Regions from separate parts of the Thauera butanivorans genome, predicted to be linked through region 1. Evidence: predicted binding sites of a transcription regulator. Region 1 holds the regulator's gene; the other holds the start of a gene.

The links. The regulator LexA, encoded in region 1, represses DNA repair genes until DNA is damaged. The targets are predictions, from matches to a motif close to ACTGTATNTANATACAGT.
Region 2: the regulator LexA is predicted to act here: its motif matches at 3,224-3,241, upstream of ACNQFN_RS09085 (error-prone DNA polymerase).

The regions. Positions count from the first base shown of each region.
Region 1 is NZ_CP183038.1:2,502,401-2,509,395, reverse strand. It holds gene metE (5-methyltetrahydropteroyltriglutamate--homocysteine S-methyltransferase) at 1-1,302, shown strand, start outside; gene ACNQFN_RS12265 (LysR family transcriptional regulator) at 1,446-2,315, opposite strand; gene ACNQFN_RS12260 (AzlC family ABC transporter permease) at 2,490-3,200, shown strand; gene ACNQFN_RS12255 (AzlD family protein) at 3,197-3,508, shown strand; gene ACNQFN_RS12250 (zinc-dependent alcohol dehydrogenase family protein) at 3,676-4,719, shown strand; gene lexA (transcriptional repressor LexA) at 4,790-5,398, shown strand; gene imuA (translesion DNA synthesis-associated protein ImuA) at 5,455-6,129, shown strand; gene ACNQFN_RS12235 (Y-family DNA polymerase) at 6,136-6,995, shown strand, end outside.
Region 2 is NZ_CP183038.1:1,875,697-1,882,691, forward strand. It holds gene ACNQFN_RS09085 (error-prone DNA polymerase) at 1-3,217, opposite strand, end outside; gene ACNQFN_RS09090 (ABC transporter substrate-binding protein) at 3,442-4,413, shown strand; gene ACNQFN_RS09095 (ABC transporter permease) at 4,488-5,378, shown strand; gene ACNQFN_RS09100 (ABC transporter ATP-binding protein) at 5,462-6,256, shown strand; gene ACNQFN_RS09105 (Rap1a/Tai family immunity protein) at 6,337-6,717, shown strand; gene ACNQFN_RS09110 (T6SS effector amidase Tae4 family protein) at 6,714-6,995, shown strand, end outside.

The DNA of each region.
Region 1 (6,995 bases):
CTGCTGCACGTGCCGGTGGATCTCGCCAGCGAACAGAAGCTGGACCCCGAGCTGAAGTCCTGGCTCGCCTTCGCGCTGCAGAAGCTCGACGAGTTGAAGGTGCTCGCCACCGCGCTGCGCGAAGGCCGCGCGGCGGTAGCCGGCGAACTGGCGGCCAACAAGGCCGACCTGGACGCCCGCCGCGCATCGCCCCGGGTGCACAACCCCAAGGTGCGCAGCGCGGTGGCCTGCATCGTTCCCCACCTGGGCATGCGCGAAAGCAGCTACGCGCGGCGCACGCCCAAGCAGGCCGCGCTGCTCAAGCTGCCGAAGTTTCCCACCACCACCATCGGCTCCTTCCCGCAGACCGCGGAAATCCGCCAGGCACGCGCCGACTACAAGGCCGGACGCATCGGCGCCACGGCCTACCGCCAGGCCATGCAGGCGGAAATCGAGCGCAGCGTGCGCGAACAGGAAAAGCTGGGGCTGGACGTGCTGGTGCACGGCGAGGCCGAGCGCAACGACATGGTGGAATACTTCGGCGAGCAGCTCGACGGCTACGCCTTCAGCCAGTTCGGCTGGGTGCAGTCCTACGGCTCGCGCTGCGTCAAGCCGCCCATCCTGTTCGGCGACATCAGCCGCCCGCGGCCGATGACGGTGGAGTGGATCACCTACGCGCAGTCGCTTACCGGCAAGCCGATGAAGGGCATGCTGACCGGCCCGGTGACCATCCTCAACTGGTCCTTCGTGCGCGACGACCAGCCGCGTTCGGAATCGTGCAAGCAGCTTGCGCTGGCGATCCGCGAGGAAGTGCTGGACCTGGAAAAGGCCGGCGTGCGCGTGATCCAGATCGACGAGGCCGCGCTGCGCGAAGGCCTGCCGCTGCGCCGCGCGCAGTGGAAGGAATACCTCGACTGGGCGATCGAGTGCTTCCGCATCGCCGCCAACGGCGTGCGCGACGAAACGCAGATCCACACCCACATGTGCTATTCGGAGTTCAACGACATCATCGAGGCCATCGCCGGCATGGACGCCGACGTGATCACCATAGAGACCTCGCGCTCGGACATGGAGCTGCTCGACGCCTTCGACGACTTCAAGTACCCCAACGAGATCGGGCCCGGCGTGTACGACATCCATTCGCCGAACATCCCGAGCACCGCGCACATCGTCGACCTGATGAAGAAGGCGGCCGAGCGCATCCCCGCCGAGCGCCTGTGGGTCAATCCCGACTGCGGCCTGAAGACCCGCCAGTGGGGTGAAGTCATCCCGGCGCTGGCCAACATGGTGGAGGCAGCGAAGACCTTGCGCACCGCCGCCTGAGCAGGCACTTTCTGCCCGGCATGGCAGGGTCGAGGCCCTGCCCCAGCTCAGCAGCCCCCTGTCGCCATGCCACCAGGGGGCTGCTGGGTTCTGTTCTTTCAGCGTCGGCGACACGGGCCACATGTCCATGGACCGACAAGAGCTCAGGCTGATTCGGAAATCCTGAGCGTCCTGATCAGAAGCTCATGAAGGCTATCCACGGCCTTCGAGCCGCGCGAAGCCCTGCTCCGGTACACCGACACTTCCATCGGCTCCAGTGGCCCCAGCCCATGCGCACTGCCCAGGATTTCCAGATGGGGCGGTGCGCTGCAGCGGGTCAGCACGGCGACGGCCAGTCCGCTCTCGACGGCGGCGATCTGCCCGGCCAGGCTCGAGCTGTTGTAGACCACCCTGTAGCGGCGCCCCTGCAAACCCAATGAATTGATGGCGCTGCGCCTTGCAAGGCTGGTGTTCTCATAGACCGCGATGGGCAGCGGATCACGCCGCCACGCATCGAACTGGGGCGCTCCCACCCACACCATCGGTTCGTGAAACAGCAAGGTGCCGCGCCGGGCATGGTCCCGCGAAATCAGCGCCAGATCCAGGTCGCCCCTTTCGACGCGGGGAATCAGGGATGTCGACTGCTCGCAATCCAGCTCGATTTCCACGTTGCCGTGCCTGGGCGCAAAGCGCTTGAGGACAGGCGTCAGGTAGGTGGCGGCGTAATCGTCCGGAACCCCGAGTCGAACACGGCCTGCCAGCTCCTCGCCATGAAAGGCCGCCTGCGCCTCCGCGTGCAGATCGAGGATACGCCGTGCGTAACCCAGCAGGACTTGCCCGTCGGGCGTCAGCTGGTGCTGCCGCGGGCCGCGCACCAGCAGTTGCCGCCCCACCGCGGCCTCCAGCTTCTTGAGCTGCATGCTCGCCGCCGACTGCGAGCGATGCAGTTCCGGCGCGGCGCCGGACAACGAACCGGCATCCACCACCGCGACGAAGCACTTGAGCCAATCGACCTGCAGATCCGGGTAATTCATGGCGCCTTCATGTATTCGATTTACGGATGGTAGGTAGCAGAATTATGCGCTTTTCGTCATTTACTGTCTGGCGCATCCTTCCGGCCTGCATGCCCTTCCGGCCACGCCGGCCATCGCACGCAATCGATGTTTTCGCTCGGAACGGCGACAGCTACAGGTGAAGGAGACCGGACTTTGACAAGCAAGGCTGCAACGGCATACGCGCTTGATCGCCACGAGGTATGGCTTGGCTTCAAGCAGTTGCTGCCCATTTCCCTTTTCGTCGTCATCTTTGGCCTGGCATTCGGGCTTGCAGCCACGCAGTCGGGACTGGATGGCGCTTCGATCGTCATCATGAGCACGCTGGTCTTTGCCGGCGCTTCGCAGTTCGCCGCGCTGGACTTGTGGGGCGCGCAAGTGCCGTTGATCCCGCTGGCCATCACTGTCTTCGCCGTCAACGCCCGCCACCTGCTGATGGGGGCCACGCTTTATCCGTGGCTTCGCCATCTGCCGCCCGCAAGGCGCTACGGCGTGATGCTCGTCGTCACCGACGCCAGTTGGGCCATGTCCATACAAGCATTCGGCCGTGGCGAATCGGGCATGGGGCTGTTGCTGGGCGGCGGCATTGCCCTCTGGCTGGCCTGGATACTGGGCTCCTGGCTGGGCCTCCATTTCGGCAATGCCATTCATGACCCGGTGAGCCTGGGGCTGGACATGGTGATGGGCTGTTTCATGCTGGCGATGGCGATCAGCGGGCCGAAGAACCTGCGCATGTTCGCGATATGGACGGCGGCGGCCTGCTCGTCCCTGCTGGCCTACTGGTATCTGCCGGAAAACAGCCATGTCGTCGTGGGCGCATTGGCGGGCGGCGTGCTGGGCGCAGTCTGGATGGAGAAAAAGCCGTGAGCATCGAAACGTCGGCCATCGGCACGCTGATCATCATTCTGGTCATGGCGGGGGTGACGCTGGCCACCCGCTGGGGCGGGATTTTCGTCATGTCCTTCGTCCCCATCGGCCGCAGGGTCCAACAGTTCATCGGCGCCATGTCCGGCTCGGTACTGGTGGCGCTTCTGGCACCACTGGCGGTGAATGGCGACGGTGGCGCGCGGCTGGCGCTGCTGGCCACCGCCGCCACGATGTTGCTGCTGAAGAAGCCCCTGCCCGCGATTGCTGCCGGCATCGCCACGGCGGCCTTGTCCAGGCAGCTTTTGTAGGAGCACCGCGACGGCGATCGCGCTGTTCGAACTTGCCGCAGCGCCCTTGCCGATCCTTTCCGTCGCCTGGAATGCTTGCCCGGCAGGAAAGCGAGGCCGAAAATCTCCTTGTCCGCATCGGGCAAGACTCGGAAACGCGCTACACCTGCATTCCAAGGAGACACACGATGTCCTCCACGAACCATGACTCCCGGCCCGGGCAGATGCTCCCGAACCTGCCGGAACGCATGCGCGCGATGGTGCTCGAACGTCCTTTCGAGCCCTTGAAGGCCGTCGAACTGCCGCGCCCCGTGCCGCAGGCCGGCCAGGTTCTGCTCGAAGTCGAAGCCTGCGGCGTCTGCCGCACCGATCTGCACCTGATCGACGGCGAACTGCCCGACCCCGTACTGCCGATGATTCCCGGCCACGAGATCGTCGGCCGCGTGGCCGCCATCGGCAGCGGCGTGCAGGGCATCCGCCTCGGCCAGCGCATGGGCGTGCCCTGGCTGGGCTGGACCTGCGGCCACTGCAGCTACTGCGGCAGCCAGCGCGAGAACCTGTGCGACGAAGCCCGCTTCACCGGCTATCAGATCCACGGCGGCTATGCGCAATTCACCCTGGCCGACGCGCGCTACTGCTTTGCGCTCGACGATACGATCGATGCCGCCGCGGCCGCGCCGCTGCTGTGCGCCGGCCTGATCGGCTACCGGGCGCTGGCGATGGCCGGCGACGCGCGGCGGCTGGGCATCTACGGCTTCGGCGCGGCCGCACACATCATCTGCCAGGTCGCCGTCTGGCAGGGGCGCGAAGTCCATGCCTTCACCCGCCGCGACGACGCAGCCAGCCGCGACTTTGCGCGGACGCTCGGCGCCTGCTGGGCCGGCGCGTCGGACGAGTTGCCGCCGCAGCCGCTGGACGCCGCGCTCATCTTCGCCCCGGCGGGCGAACTGGTGCCGGCCGCGCTGCGGGCACTGGGCAAGGGCGGCAGCGTGGTCTGCGCGGGCATCCACATGAGCGACATCCCCTCCTTTCCCTACGACATCCTGTGGGGCGAACGCCGCATCATGTCGGTCGCCAACCTGACCCGGCGCGACGGCGACGAATTCCTCGCCCTCGCCGCCCGTGTGCCGGTGCGCACCGAAGTGACACGCTTCGCGCTGGCCGACGCCAACGACGCCCTCGAGCGGCTGCGCCGCGGCGCGCTGCAGGGCGCGGCGGTGCTGATTCCCTGAAGCCGCTCCGGCCAGGCTTGCCGTTCTCCATCAACTGTTTAAAATTACAGCCATCCACAAGGAGGCTGTAATGAACGCCCGCAGCGAAAACCTCACCGCCCGCCAGCAGGAAATTCTCGATTTCATCCGCGCCACCGTCGAAGGCGAAGGCCGCCCTCCCACCCGCGCCGAAGTCTGCACCGCCTTCGGCTTCCGCTCGCCCAATGCGGCCGAAACCCATCTGCGCGCGCTCGCCGCCAAGGGCGCCATCCTGCTGGAAGAAGGCCGCGCGCGCGGCATCCGCCTGGCCGAAGCGCTGGGCCTGCCGCTGGTCGGCCGCGTTGCCGCCGGCAGCCCGATCCTGGCGGCGGAGCACGTCGAAACCCGGCTCCAGCTCGACCCCGCATTGTTCTCGCCGCGCGCCGACTACCTGCTGCGCGTGCGCGGCATGAGCATGCGCGACGCCGGCATCCTCGACGGCGACCTGATCGCCGTGCATCGCAGCCCCGAGGCGCGCAACGGCCAGATCGTCGTCGCCCGGCTGGAAGACGAAGTCACCGTCAAGACGCTGCAGCGCGAGGGGCCGCTGGTCGAGCTGCTGCCCGCCAACCCCGACTTTGAACCCATCGTCGTCGACACCCGGCGCGATCCGCTGGCCATCGAAGGCGTCATGGTCGGCCTGATCCGCCAGGATCACTGAGTTTTCCCCGTCCTGTCCGCGCCTGCCGCGCATCGACGAATCACGCGGAGCACGCCGTGGCCCAGTTGCTCGAGAACCTGCCCGCCGGCCTCGTCTGGCAGGGCTCGCATCTGGCGCGGCCGCCCGGCGGCATCCTGCCCACCGGCTTCCCTGTGCTCGATGCGGAGTTGCCCGGCGGCGGCTGGCCGGCCGGCGCACTGATCGAACTGCTGGCCGAACACCCCGGCGTGGGCGAACTGTCCCTGCTGCTGCCGCTGATGCGCAAGGCCGGCGCCGAACGCTGGATCGCCTGCATCGCGCCGCCCTTGCTGCCCTACGCACCGGCGCTGGCCGCTGCCGGCGTGCCGCTGCAGCGCCTGCTGCTGATCCAGCCTGCCAGCGCGGCAGAAGCCTTGTGGGCCGCCCGCCAGGCGACGGCCAGCGGCGCCTGCGCCCTGGTGCTGGCCTGGCTTGCGCGGCCCGACACCGCAGCGCTGCGCCGCCTGCAACTGGCTGCCGAAGAAAGCGCCACGCCGCTGTTCCTGTTCCGCACGCGCGACATGGCCCGCCACGCCTCGCCCGCGCCGTTGCGCCTGGCCCTGGCGCCCACGACCGGGGGGCTGCGCATCGACATCCTGAAACGGCGCGGCCCGCCTGCAGCGCGCCCTGTGCTGCTGAGCTGGCGCGACGACACCGCCGCGACGAACGACGCCTGCGCCGGCACGGCACGGCGCCTCGCCCTCGTCGGCTGAACAAGCATGCCGTGGCTCGCGATCAAGCTGCCGGAGCTGCCGCTGCAGGTCTTCACCCGCGGCCTGGCCGACGAGGACACGCCGCTCGGCGTGATCGACAGCGGCCGCCGTAACCGCATCCTCGCCGCCAACGGCGCCGCCCGCGCCCAGGGCGTCTTTGCCGGCCAGGCCTTGTCGGCCGCACGGGCCATGGCGCCGGCGCTGCAGCTGCAAGCTCGCCAGACCGCGCGCGAAGCCGCCCTGCTGGCCGAAATCGCCTGCTGGGCCGGGCGCTTCACGCCGCGTATCAGCCTTGCTCCGCCCGACGCCGTGCTGCTCGAGATCGGTGCCAGCCTGCGCCTGTTCGGCGGTATGGACGCGATCCGCCAGCAGGCTCGCGAAGGCCTGCTGCAGCTCGGCATCGAAGCCCGCCTCGCCTGCGCCCCCACGCCGCTGGCCGCCTGCTGGTTCGCCGCCTGCGGACAGGACCCCGCGGCCGGCATCGACTGGCGCGAGGCGCTGGACGGCCTGCCGCTGTCCGTCCTCGGCAGCGGCACGGACGGCGCCCCTGCTCTCCCTCAAATGCTCGCTCATGCCACCACGGCCTGTTCCGCCAGCACGCTCGAGCTGCTCGACGGCCTCGGCGCCCGCAGCATCGGCGTGGTACGTGCATTGCCCGCAGCAGGCCTGGCCCGTCGCCAGGCCCAGGCCGTCGGCCTGCTGATCGCCCGCGCCCGCGGCGAACAGCCCGACCCTCGCCCCTGGTTCGAGCCGCCCGCGCGCTTCTCGCACGAACTGGCGCTGCCGGCGCCGACCCATCACAGCGAAACCCTGCTGTTCGCCGCCCGCCGATTGTTCGCCAGCCTGTCGGCCTGGCTGCAGGCCAG
Region 2 (6,995 bases), 630 kb from region 1:
TGACGTTGACCAGGCCGGTTTCGTCTTCCAGCGTGATGAACAGCGTGCCCTTGGCCGTGCCGGGGCGCTGGCGGCAGGTGACGAGGCCGGCGCCGCGGGCGAGCATGCGGTCGGGGGCGGCGGCGATGCCGGCGGCGGTGATGAAGTGCAGCCGGGCGAGTTCGCCGCGCGCGAAACACAGGGGGTGGCGGCCCAGCGTGAAGCCGAGGCGGGCATAGTCGGCGAGCAGGTCTTCGCCGGCGGCCGGTGCGGCGAGCGTGGCACCGGCATCGCCGCCGGACGCCGTGGCCAGCAGGCCGGGCAGGGGCGCGGCGCCGCTGGCCTGCCACAGCGCCTGGCGGCGGTGGCCGGCCAGCATGGCGAGCGCGCCGCCCGCGGTCAGCACGCGCAGTTCGCCGGCATCCAGCCCGGCGCGGACGGCGAGATCCTGGGTGTCGGCAAAGGCGCGCTGGCGCCGGGCGGCGGCGATGCGCAGCGCGGTGTCCTGCCCCAGGCCGTGGATCATGCGCAGGCCGAGGCGCACGGCGGGTTGGGGAGGCACGGACAAGGGCTGCGCCTCCTGGGACGGTTTGCCGTCGCGGGGGGCGGTGTTCCCGGCCGGAGCCGTGCCGGCGGTGGCGGCCGCCGCTGCTTCGAGCGTGCATTCCCAGGTGCTGGCGGTGACGTCGGCCGGGCGTACTTCGACGCCGTGGCGGCGGGCATCCTGGATCAGTTGCGAAGGGGCGTAGAAGCCCATCGGCTGGCTGTCCAGCAGCGCGGCAAGGAAAGCGGCCGGTTCGAAGCGCTTCAGCCAGGCCGAGGCATAGACCAGCAGCGCGAAGCTGGCGGCGTGGGATTCGGGGAAGCCGTATTCGCCGAAGCCTTCGATCTGCTGGCTCAGGCGCTGGGCGAAGCCGGCGTCGTAGCCGTTGCGGGCGAGGCCCTGCAGCAGCTTTTCCCGGTAGCGTTCGAGTTCGCCCTTGCGCCGCCAGGTCGCCATCGAACGCCGTAGCTGGTCGGCTTCGCCGCCGCTGAAGCCGGCCGCGACCACGGCAAGCTGCATCACCTGCTCCTGGAAGATCGGCACGCCCAGCGTGCGCGCCAGCGCGCCATGGATTTCGGCACGCACCTCTTCCAGCGGGTTTTCGCCGCGTGCGGCGCGTTCGCGCGCGTGCAGATAGGGGCGGACCATGCCGCCCTGGATCGGGCCGGGGCGCACGATGGCGACCTGCACCACCAGGTCGTAGAAACGCTGCGGCTTGAGGCGCGGCAGCATGCTCATCTGCGCGCGCGACTCGACCTGGAACACGCCGACCGCATCTGCGCGCGACAGCATTTCATAGACTTCCGGCCGCTCGCGCTCGATGCTGGCCAGGCTCAGCGGCTGGCCGCGCCAGGCCGACACCAGCGCCAGTCCGCGGCGCAGCGCCGACAGCATGCCGAGCGCGAGCACGTCGATCTTCATCAGCCCGACGGCGTCGAGATCGTCCTTGTCCCACTGGATGACGGTGCGTTCGGGCATCGCGGCGTTTTCCACCGGCACCAGTTCGTCGAGCCGGCCGCGGGCGATGACGAAGCCGCCGACGTGCTGCGACAGGTGGCGCGGGAAGCCGATCAGTTCCTCGGTGAGCGTGGCCAGCCGGCGGCTGATCGGGCTGTCGGGATCGAGGCCGGCGGCGGCGAGGCGTTCGCGCCGCACGCGGCGGCCGTCGAACCAGTGGTGCTCGCGCGTCAGGCGATCGACCTGCGCCTCGCCCAGGCCGAGGGCGCGGCCGACGTCGCGCAGCGCGCTGCGGGCGCGGTAGGTGATGACGGTGGCGGCAAGCGCGGCGCGTTCGCGGCCGTACTTGCGGTAGACGTACTGGATGACCTCCTCGCGCCGGTCGTGCTCGAAGTCGACGTCGATGTCGGGCGGTTCCTTGCGTTCGCGCGAGATGAAGCGCTCGACCAGCATGATGCCGAGCCCCGGATCGACTTCGGTGATGCCCAGCGCCCAGCACACCGCGGAGTTGGCCGCGGAACCCCGCCCCTGGCACAGGATGCCGGCGCTGCGGGCGAAGCGGACGATGTCGTGCACGGTGAGGAAGTAGGGCTCGTAGCCGAGCTCGGCGATCAGCGCCAGTTCGTATTCGATCTGCTTGCGCACGGCGGGCGGCGCGGGGTCGGCAGCGGGCAGGGGCGGGGCGGCCGTGGGTGCGGGCGCGGCGACACGGATGGGCGCCGCTTCGCGTCCGGCCGCGTCCTGCATCGGCGCGGGCCGGGTTTTCGGGGTGCTGTGCCGGGAGCGGGTCGCATGCTGTCCGTCATAGCGCCAGCTCAGGCCGCCTTCCACCAGGCGGCGCAGCCAGGTGGCGGGGGTTTCGCCGTCGGGCACGAGTTCGGCCGGGTATTCGTAGCGCAACTCGTCGAGGCTGAAACTGCAGCGCGCGGCCACAGCCAGGGTTTCGGCGAGCAAGGCGGGCGGGTAGCGGCTGGCGAGCGTGGCACGGTCGTGCAGCCGGCGTTCGGCATTGGGGGCGAGTGCCAGGCCGGCTTCGGCCACGCTGCAGTGCAGCCGCAGCGCGGTCATCACGTCGGCCAGCGGACGGCGGGCGGCATCGTGCATCAGCGCGCCGCTGGTGGCCACGGCCGGGATGCCGGCGTCCCGGGCGATGCGGCGCAGGCGGGTGATGCGCTGCCGGTCGCGGCCATCGAGCCGTACCGTCACCGCCACCCAGGCGCGACCGGGAAAAAGCCGTGCGAGCCAGGCGGCATCGGCCTCCAGTCCGGCGGTGGCGGACGAGGAGCTGAAGGAGGGCGGATCGGCAAAAGCCGGAGCGGGCAAATCCGGCGGCGGGAAGCCGGGCTCCGGGATCAGCAGGGCCAGGCAGTCAGGGCAGGCGCCGTCGAGCATCGCCCGCGTAAGGTGGTATTCGCCCTTGCCGGCGCCGCGCCGGGCACGGGTGATGAGCCGCGACAACTGGCCGTAGCCGGCGCGCTTGCTTGCCAGCAGCACGATGCAGGGGCCGTCGGCCAGTTGCAGTTCGCTGCCGATGATCAGCCCGGGCCGACCTTGTTCGGGCAGCGCCTGCAGCGCGCGGTGGGCCCGCACCACGCCAGCCAGCGAACATTCGTCGGTGATCGCGATCGCGGCATAGCCGAAGGCGGCCGCCTGGGCGACGAGTTCCTCGGGATGCGAGGCGCCGCGCTGGAAGCTGAAGTTGCTGAGGCAGTGGAGTTCGGCATGGTCGGGAAGCATGCAATGACTGTAAAAAAATACAGCATACAGCGCAATCCCGTTGCCTGTCTTCCGCGATGGAGCGGGAGAAAATGGCACACCGTCCGCATGAGATTGCACGGCTCAGGGCTTGCGGCAGTCGCCTAAAGCAGCGATGCCCGGTAGACTCCGGGGGTTTCGTTCCGCTGCGGCGGGACGAGTCTTGCTCAACTTTCCTGGCCGAGACGGCCGCTGAGGAGTCCTGAATGCCTTTCATCAAGTCCCGCAACGTCCTGTTCGGTGCGCTGGCGCTGGCTTTCGCAATCGCGGCCCCGGCCCATGCCCAGCAGAAATCCGTCGCCGTCACCGCGATCGTCGAACACCCGGCGCTGGATGCGGTGCGTGACGGGGTCAAGCAAGGCCTGGCCGAGGAAGGCTTCGAGGAAGGCAAGAACCTGAAGTGGCAGTATCAGAGCGCCCAGGGCAACACCGGCACCGCGGCGCAGATCGCACGCAAGTTCGTCGGCGACCGCGTCGATGTCATCGTCGCCATCGCCACGCCTTCGGCGCAGGCCGTCGTCGCTGCGACCAAGAACATCCCGCTGGTGTATTCGGCCGTGACCGATCCGGTCGCCGCCAAGCTGGTGCCGTCGATGGGGCCGTCGGGCACCAACGTCACCGGTGCTTCCGACGCGCTCGAACTGGACAAGCAGATCGACCTGATCAAGCGTGTTGCGCCCGATGCCAAGCGTGTCGGCATGGTCTTCAATCCGGGCGAGGCGAATTCGATCGTGGTGCTCGAGCAGATGCGCGAAGCGCTGCCCAAGCATGGCATGAGTCTGGTCGAAGCCGCCGCGCCGCGCTCGGTCGACGTCGGTTCGGCCGCGCGCAGCCTGATCGGCAAGGCCGACGTGTTCTACACCAGCACCGACAACAACGTGGTGTCGGCCTACGAGGCCCTGGTCAAGGTCGGCATGGACGCCAAGATTCCGCTGGTGGCGGCCGACGTCGACAGCGTCGCGCGCGGCGCGGTGGCCGCCTACGGCATGGACTACCGCGGGCTGGGCGTGCAGACCGGCAAGATCGTCGCGCGCATCCTCAAGGGCGAGAAGCCGGGCGACATCGCTTCCGAGACGAGTACCAAGCTGGAACTCCACGTCAATCCGGAAGCGGCGCGCAAGCAGGGCATCACGCTGTCCGACGAGCTGGTGAAATCCGCCGCCAAGGTCATCCAGTAAGCCTCGCGGCGGGCATGCCGCCGGCGCGCAGCCGGCGGCGCCTGCTGTCGCCTTCCAGACAACGGTCGTTCCCCATGTCTCTCTACACCTTGCTCGGGGCGCTGGAGATCGGGCTGATCTTCAGCCTCGTCGCCCTCGGCGTCTATATCTCCTTCCGCCTGCTGCGCTTTCCCGACCTGACCGTCGATGGCAGCTTTCCGCTCGGCGGCGCGGTTGCGGCCACGCTGATCGCGAGCGGCACCGATCCCTTCGCCGCCACCGTCGCGGCGATGCTTGCCGGCGCGGTGGCCGGCCTGATCACCGGCTGGCTCAACGTGCGGCTGAAGATCATGGACCTGCTCGCCAGCATCCTGATGATGATCGCGCTGTACTCGATCAACCTGCGCATCATGGGCAAGCCCAACGTGCCGCTGATCATGGAGCCGACGGTGTTCAACATCCTGCAGCCCGAGGCCCTGGTGGACTACGTGTTCCGGCCGCTGCTGCTGGTTTTCGTGGTGCTGGCGGTGAAGCTGCTGCTGGACGGTTTTTTCGCCACCCAGAGCGGCCTGGCGATCCGCGCCACCGGCTCCAACGCGCGCATGGCGCGGGCGCAGGGCGTCAATACCGGGCTGGCGGTGCTGGCCGGCATGGCGCTGTCGAACGCGCTGGTCGGGCTGGCGGGTGCGCTGTTCGCGCAGACGCAGGGTGGGGCGGACATCTCGATGGGCGTGGGCACCATCGTCATCGGCCTGGCGGCGGTGATCGTCGGCGAAAGCCTGCTGCCGTCGCGCAAGCTCTATCTGGCGACCATCGCGGTGATCGTCGGTGCCATCGTCTATCGCTTCTTCATCGCGCTGGCGCTCAATTCCGATTTCATCGGCCTGCAGGCGCAGGATCTCAACCTCGTCACCGCCTTGCTGGTGACGGTGGCGCTGGTGGTGCCCAGGCTGCGCCAGCACTGGTCCGGAAAGAAGGCAAACTGAGATGACGACCCCCACGCTCACTTTGTTCGCTGCCCCCCAGGGGGGCGTAAGCCTCCCTTGGGGCGGCCCGGCGGGAGCCTAATATGTTGAAAGCCCAGGATCTGCATCTGACCTTCAACCCCGGCACGCCGATCGAGACCCAGGCCTTGCGCGGCATGTCGCTCGAGATTCCGTCCGGGCAGTTCGTCACCGTGATCGGCTCGAACGGCGCCGGCAAGTCGACCTTCCTGAATGCCGTGTCCGGCGAGCAGAAGGTCGACAGCGGCAGCATCGAGATCGACGGCATCGACATGACGCGCCAGCCGGTGTGGGCGCGGGCGCGCCACGTGGCGCGCGTGTTCCAGGACCCGCTGGCCGGCACCTGTGAAGACCTGACCATCGAAGAGAACATGGCGCTGGCGAAGATGCGCGGCCGCCGCCGCGGCCTGTCCTTCGCCGTCAAGCCGGCGCTGCGCGAGGAGTTCCGCGCCCAGCTCGCGACGCTCGGCCTCGGCCTGGAAAACCGCCTGTCCGACCGCATCGGCCTGCTCTCCGGCGGCCAGCGCCAGGCCGTCAGCCTGCTGATGGCGGCGCTGCAGCCCTCGCGCCTGTTGCTGCTGGACGAGCACACCGCCGCGCTCGACCCGCGCACTGCCGCCTTCGTGCTCGAACTGACGGTGCGCATCGTCGCCGAGCACAAGCTGACGACGATGATGGTGACCCACAGCATGCGCCAGGCGCTCGACGTCGGCCAGCGCACCGTGATGCTGCACCAGGGGCGGGTCGTGCTCGACGTGTCGGGCAAGGAGCGCGAAGGGATGGACGTGCATCACCTGCTCGAAATGTTCGAGAAGGTGCGAGGCGAAGTGCTGGATGACGACAAGCTGCTGCTGAGCTGACAAGCGGATGAGCACGTATTTGCCGCAGCTGATTTGCGCTGCCGTCGAATTGATTTCTTCCTCATGTCAAGGATGAAAAAATGAAAAAAACAATAGGTGTGGCGGCGTTGGCAATGCTGGCATTCAATTCGGTTGCGAGCGGAAATTCGATAGTCTTGCCGGAAAGTGAAAGCCAGCGATTGATTGCCGGCAATCTGTCCATGACTGCCGAGTCCTTCTTCAAAGCGTACATGAGTACGGATCTGGAGCAGAGAAGGCTGGCTGAAATGTATGTGCTTGGCGTGATTGACAGCTCGGAAGGGGATTCCTGGTGCGGCTTTGAAATAGCCTCGCCGGATGCCATACAGGAGCAGGTTTATACCGGGCTGAAAAAAGCGCTTGATGAGTCACCAAAAGAGCGTGCTTCGGCAGTCATCAAGTCCAGGCTGAAGGAACTTCTGCCCTGCAAGGTGGAGCAATGAAAACGACGTTTGCGACATTGAAGTCAAACTACTATTCATCAAATGAGCTTCAGGGCAACTACGTAAGCGGTGCCGATCTTTATGCCGAGATGGGTATTGATCATGACGATCTGATCAGGCAGAACCCGGCTTATGTCAATACTTGTGCTGCCAGAGTCAGCCTGGCGCTATTGAAATCGAACGTGCCTTTTGCAGGTCGCCTGAGGATCAGGAAAGGCCCGTATGAAGGCAGGCTGATTGAAACCGGCGCCAAGCTGCTTGCCGACCAACTGGCGAAG